2 linked regions of the Deinococcus aerius genome follow. The protein of the gene in region 2 interacts with the protein of the main gene of each other region in a pairwise test. Links are inferred from orthologs where the notes say so. Each region holds a gene or a part of one and is shown on either strand. Other genes may lie near its edges. The genes, in order: nadE and dnaA.

Region 1 (3,104 bases), on a different replicon or contig from region 2:
GGCTCAAAGACGGTGCTCAGCCACCACGCCAGCGCCGCCACCGCCACCGTCCCCAGCGCCCAGAAGCTCTCCAGGTACACCAGGAAGCGCCCCCGCCACGCGGTCGGCACGAACTCGGCCATCATCGCGTAGTCCACCGGCAGGGTGCCCCCGATGGCGAAGCCCGTCAGGAAGCGCGCGGCCAGGAGCAGTGAGGCGGTGGGGGCAAAGGCGCCGAGCAGGCCAAAGATCAGCCCCAGGCTCACCGTCGTCAGGAACACCGCCCGGCGCCCAATCTGGTCGGCCAGCCAACCCCAGAACAGGGCGCCGACCAGCATCCCGGCAAAGGTGGCGCTGAGCAGCAGCGTGGCCTCCGCCGAGCCCCGCGCCAGCCCGAACGCGGCGCTGATGCCCGGCAGCGCGAAGCCCATGAGCAACACCTCCATCGCGTCCGCCGCCCACGTCAGGCCGCAGATCGCCAGGAGCCGCCACTGGAAAGGCCCCAACCCCAGCCGGTCAATCGCGTCATCGAGGGGGACAGCCGCCCGTGGTATCGCAGTCATAACCCGGCGAGTGTACGTGAGAGTTGGCACGAGGAAGGAGGAACCTGGGGGGGAACAGGGGGGAGCCGGACTGAGCTGAAGTGCTGCGATCCACAGGTTCAAGCGCGTTAAGGCATGTTCAGGAGGAACGTTGTCCCCCGCTCTCCCTGGGCAATAGGTACGTCCGGGCAATAGGGGACAAGGCAAGCGTTGCTTGCCACCCCTCTCCCCAACCCTCTCCCGCAAGGGGAGAGGGAGCAACAACGCCGAAGCTTCTGTTTTCAAAACCGTCTATTGTGGACGGCCCATTCCTACCCTCGGCTCGCACTCGCACTGCCTTCACCACGTCGGCTCGCGCAGCGAGACGGTGGGCACGCGGCTTGGGAAGCAACAAGATCAAACATTCCGCGCAGAAAGATGCGACCACGGGCGCGGCGGGCCGAGCCCCTTGCCGAGCGCAGCGGAAAGCTCCCCCCTCCACCAAGAGGAGAGACACGTAGGCGAGCTTGGCGTCAACGCGTGGGCCGCCCCGCGCGGCGGAGTCGTCGCCCCCGGTGGGGGTAGGGGGGCAGGGGGGGCGGGGGCAAGCCGCAGCAAGTTGCCCTGCCCCTCCCAAAATCCCTCCACACCCCCCGTGAAATACTCCCCCCATGCCCACCCTCCGCGACCAGATCCGCCGCGACCTCCACGTTCAGCCCGAGATCGATCCCGCCGCCGAGATCGAGCGCCGCGTGACCTTCCTGGCGGAGTACCTGCGAAGCACCCCGGCCAAAGGCTTCGTCCTGGGGATCAGCGGGGGCCAGGACAGCACCCTGACCGGGCGGCTGTGCCAACTCGCCGCGCAGCGGGTGCGGGCGCAGGGCGGCGAGGCCACCTTCATGGCCGTCCGCCTCCCCTACGGCGCGCAGGCCGACGAGGCCGACGCCCAGGTGGCCCTGGCCTTCATCCGCCCCGACCGGACGGTGACCGTGAACATCAAGGAGGCGGCGGACGCGAGCGCCCGGGCAGCGGCGCGGGCCCTGCGGGAGCCCCTGCACAACTCGCCGGATGTCGAGGCCGGACCCCACGACCCCCTGCGCGACTTCGTGCGGGGCAACATCAAGGCGCGCGAGCGGATGGTCGCCCAGTACGCCCTCGCCGGGCAGGAGAACCTGCTCGTGGTGGGCACCGACCACGCGGCGGAGGCGGTGACGGGCTTTTTCACTAAGTACGGGGACGGCGGCGTGGACCTCACTCCCCTGACCGGGCTGACCAAACGGCAGGGGGCGCAGCTTCTCGGGCACCTCGGCGCCCCGGAGTCCACCTGGCGCAAGGTGCCGACCGCCGACCTGGAGGACAACCGCCCCGGCCTCCCCGACGAGGCGGCCCTGGGGGTGACCTACGCGCAGATCGACGCCTACCTGGAGGGCCGGGAGGTGGCACCGGAAGCCGCGACCCGCATCGAGGCGCTCTACCTCGCCACCCGGCACAAGCGGGCGCTGCCGGTAACGCCGTTCGACGGGTGGTGGCGGGAGTGAGTGGGGTCGGGCGGCAGTTCGAGAGGCGGTGAAGAGGGGCGGGCTCCTTTTTTCCCAGGAGACAACCCCCGAGTTGAGCAGTGCCTCTGAGACCGCAGGACTTCAAGTTCCCGATATAGACGTCTTTTCCCTGGCGATAACCTCACACAGCCGGGCCTTCCTCCTCGGCCAGAAGAGACCTCTGTGGCTTGAGGTCGTCCACGGGTGAAAAGAAGTTTCCTCCCCGCCTCACCCCTCGTTGTACTCCTGTTCCGCCGCGCGCTTGACGGGATTGTTGCGGGTGAGGGGCGTCTCCACCTCAGCGCCCCTCACGCTCCCGCTGCTTGTGGTGGGGCCGGGCAGGAAGCGGTTCCCGAGGGCGAGCATATCCGCGGTCAGCCCCGGCGCCAGCGCCTGCGCGTAGCGCAGCAGCAGGGCGAAACCGCCCACCATCACCTCGGCCTCGCCGCGCACGAGGGCCGTCACCATCCGGCGGGCCGCCGTCCCCGCGTCCAGCGAGAGGACGGGCAGGTTGTCCATCGTGGCGAAGAGGGCGTACTCCTTGGCCTGCTGGCCCTTGACCTCGGCGTGGCGGGGGCTGCCCGTCCGCATCAGCCAGGGGCAGACGGTGGTGACGCCCACCCCCTCGCGGGCGAGTTCGGCCCGCAGGGCCTGGCCCAGCCCGGTCACGGCGAACTTGCTCATGGAGTACGGCGCGAGGTGCGGGACGGCCACCTTGCCCCCGATGGACGAGACGATGAGGACCCGGCCCCGGCGGGCGCGCAGCAGCGGCAGGGCGGCGCGGGTGAGGCGCAGCGGCGCGAAGGCGTTGATCTCCATGATCTCGCGGAAGTCGGCCTCCGTCATGTTCTCCAGCGGTCCCACCTGGATCAGGCCCGCGTTGTTCACGAGTACGTCCAGGCCGCCGTACACCCGCGCGGCCTCCTCGACGATGCGCTCGATGTCGGCCTGGAGGGTCAGGTCGCCGCTGACGGTGTGGACGGTGGCGCCCGAGGCGCGCAGGCTGGCGGCGGCGCGGTCAAGCTCCTCCGTGTCCCGCGCCACGAGCATGAGCCGCGCCCCCCGG
Region 2 (3,209 bases):
GGACGATCAGGTTGCGGCCATCCCCGTCAGCGGGAAAGTCGCGGATGGCGACCCGGTAGCCGTCGGAGGCGACGACCCGGGCGGAGCCGCCGCCGCGGTGTTCCAGCTTGATGCCCCGGAAGACCGCCTGAAACGCCTCGTTGCTCGCCGCGTAACGCACGCTGCCAAAGGCGCGGGCGAGTTCGGCGGCGTCAAGGCTCACGTCGGCGTGGGCGGGAAAGCTCAGCGGCGGGTACGCCTCCAGGTCCCCGGTCTGGAGCTTGAAGTCGCTCCCGCCCGCACGCACGGCGAGTTCGCTCCCCACGATCTCCAGCTCCACGAGTTCGCCGCCCAAATTCCGCACGATCTGCGCGAACAGGTGGGCGGGCACCACGAAGCTCTGCGGGTCCTGCACCTCGGCGGGCACGAAGCACGACAGGTCGATTTCCAGGTTGGTTCCGCTCAGGGTCAGTCCGGCCTCGGACGCCTCCACCTTCAGGGAGGTCAGGAGGGGATTGCTGCTGCGGCTGGGGACCACTCGTTCCAGCAGGCCGAGACCTTCGCTCAGGGTTTTCTTGGTGACGTGCGCTCTCATCATTCCCCTCTCTGGGTTCGCCCCTATCTTTTACCTGTTCTTTTAAAACTAAAAAGATAGTAGTAGTAGTAGTAGGTCCTGTGGAAACTGTGGAAAAGTGGCCTAGGGCCGCTCCAGGAGCCGATCTTGCCTGTGGACAAAATTGTGGATAACTGGCACTTCCCTGTGGATAACCTGTGGATAACTCGGGCACTTATCCACAGGGTTAAATGACCACCCGGTTTTCCACAGAGTTTTCCACAGAAAAAACGGGGTTTTCCACAGGTTATCCACAGGGTTTTCCACAGAAAGTGAAAGTTTGCACACGGATTTGGAACGGTTTTTGGAACTTATTCTGTTCATCAAGGAATTGAAGATGAAACTACGCAAGGTTTTCCTCATCTTCCACATTCTGGAGATGGCGTCGCAGGGCGTCCACCGAGGCCGTCAGCTCGGGGTCCTTGCCCAGTTGCTCGGTCACCTTGGAGACCGCGTGCATCACGGTGGAGTGGTCACGGCCGAAGAACTGGCCGATCTCCGGCAGGGAGTGGCTCGTCAGCTCGCGGATCAGGTACATCGCCACCTGGCGGGGCACGACGACCTCGCGCACCCGGCCCGAGCCGCGAATCACGTCCGGAGGCATGTTGAAGTGGGCGGCGGTCGAGCGCAGCACGTCCATCATCTCGACCTTGACCTCCTGCGGCGCGAACACGTTGCTCAGCGCCTTGGCGGCCACCGCGCGCGAGAAGGGCACGTTGTTCAGGCTGGCGAACGCCACGACCCGCATCAGGGCCCCCTCCAGCTCACGGATGTTGCTCGTCACCTGGCGGGCGATCAGCTCCAGCACCTCCTGCGGGATGTCGATGCGGTTGTGTTCGGCGTTCATCTTGAGGATCGCCACGCGCGTCTCGAACTCGGGGCTCTGGATGTCGGTGATCAGGCCCCACTCGAAGCGGCTGCGCAGCCGTCCCGCCAGCGTCTCGATGTCCTTGGGGGGGCGGTCGGAACTCAGGATGATCTGCTTGTGGTTCTCGTAGAGCGCGTTGAAGGTGTGGAAGAACTCCTCCTGGGTGCGCTCCTTGCCGCCCAGGAACTGGATGTCGTCCACGAGCAGCAGATCCACCGAGCGGTAGCGGTTCCGAAACTGGGTCATCTTGTCGTCGCGGATGGCGTTGATCAGGTCATTCGTGAACGACTCGGTGGAGACGTACTCGACGCGCTTCTCGGGATACCGCTCGGTCATGTAGTGCCCGACCGCGTGCATGAGGTGCGTCTTGCCCAGGCCCACGTCCCCATAGATGAAGAGGGGGTTATAGGCCTTGCCGGGCGACTCGGCGACTGCCAGCGCCGCCGCGTGCGCGAGGTTGTTGTTCGGCCCCACCACGAAATTCTCGAAGGTGTACTTGGGATTCAGGCTCTTGCGGTTCTCGGCGGCCACGGCGGGGGGTGCGGGCCGGCTGATCTGGCCCAGCGGCTGCCCCAGGGTGGGCGCGGGCGGCGGGTCCTGCGGGAGGATCATCGCCTCCTGCACGGCGGGCAGCACCTGGAAGCTGACCTGCGGGTTCTGCGCGCCCAGGCTGCGCAGCGCGTCCTCCAGCAGTTCCAGGTAGTGCTTGCGAAACCACTCCTGCGCGAACGAGTTGCGGACGCCCAGCACGAGCGAGCCGTCCTGCACCCCCAGGTTCTTCACGGGGGCGAACCAGGTGTGGTACTCGACTTCCGAGATGTTTTTGCGGACGTACCCCAGCACGTCCGCCCAGATTTCCTGCGTGATAAGGCGCACCTCCCCTAGGTCTTGCCCACTCGGACTTTCGGGGCCAGCATACCACCCCCTCCCGTTCTCTCTCCCGGGAGAGAGGCGAGAGGGGAAGACTCAGCCCCGGCGGGTGGAGGCCAGCACCTCCGCCTCCCGCCCGGGGGTCAGGAAGAGCTTTTGCGGCGTGTTTGCGCTCCACATGCGGGTGTCCCGGGCCGTCGTCAGGGGGTCGGTGTGGGTCAGGCCCGCCGCCCGCGCCCGCTCGCTGCTCACGTCCATCAGCCCGCCCTGCTCGCCTCCCGCCGGAACCCAGGCGGGCAACTCGCGCCAGCCCACGCCCTGCGCCTCCAGCGTCGCCTCGTCCACCCAGACCGCGTGGGCGTCCGATCCCGTCGCCTCCCGCGCCAGGTTCAGGAACTCCCGCCAGCTCAGCCGGGGACCCGCGAGGTTGAAGACGCCGGGGATATCCTCCTCCAGCACCCTGACCGTGAAGCGCGCGAGGTCGCGGGCGTCGATGACCTGGATGAAGTCGGAGCCGTCGCCGGGGGCGAGGAAGTCCCCACCCGCCGCCACCCGGTCCACCCAGTACGTGTAGCGCCCGGTGGGGTCGTATGGCCCCGCCACGATCTGCGGGCGCAGGATGGTCGCGCGCTCGCCGAAGACCTCCCCCACGATTCGCTCGCAGGTCACCTTGAGGGGGCCGTACGTCTCGCCCGTCACCTCGGTCACGTCCTCGGCGGCCTCGGGCAGCAGGGGGTCGTCCTCCCGAATGGGGTGGCGGCCTTGCTCGGCGTAGACGCTCACGGTGCTGACGAAGACGTAGCGCCCCACCCGATCCCGCAGCTCTTCAGCACTCGCGCGCACCTGCCTCGGCGTGTAGCCGCTCACGTCCACGCAGGC

Evidence for each region.
Region 1: the proteins of dnaA (region 2) and nadE interact in binary tests that used the Escherichia coli proteins (3 or more experiments, as listed by UniProt). The link is inferred for Deinococcus aerius from one-to-one orthologs.

What each region holds. Positions count from the first base shown.
Region 1 is NZ_BFAG01000004.1:51,489-54,592, forward strand. Bases 314-3,104 are described here. They hold nadE (NAD(+) synthase), read left to right. Parts: upstream 314-1,171; coding sequence 1,172-2,038; downstream 2,039-3,104. Other genes in these bases: DAERI_RS07090 (MFS transporter), read right to left, coding at 314-542; DAERI_RS07100 (SDR family NAD(P)-dependent oxidoreductase), read right to left, coding at 2,267-3,104. Outside these bases: more of DAERI_RS07090, read right to left, coding at 1-313. UniProt on the Escherichia coli protein: Catalyzes the ATP-dependent amidation of deamido-NAD to form NAD. Uses ammonia as a nitrogen source.
Region 2 is NZ_BFAG01000016.1:70,273-73,481, reverse strand. The notes cover bases 132-3,027. They hold dnaA (chromosomal replication initiator protein DnaA), read right to left. Parts: upstream 2,328-3,027; coding sequence 936-2,327; downstream 132-935. Other genes in these bases: DAERI_RS18860 (SDR family oxidoreductase), read right to left, coding at 2,427-3,027; dnaN (DNA polymerase III subunit beta), read right to left, coding at 132-574. In the rest of the region: more of dnaN, read right to left, coding at 1-131; more of DAERI_RS18860, read right to left, coding at 3,028-3,209. UniProt on the Escherichia coli protein: Plays an essential in the initiation and regulation of chromosomal replication. Binds in an ATP-dependent fashion to the origin of replication (oriC) to initiate formation of the DNA replication initiation complex once per cell cycle.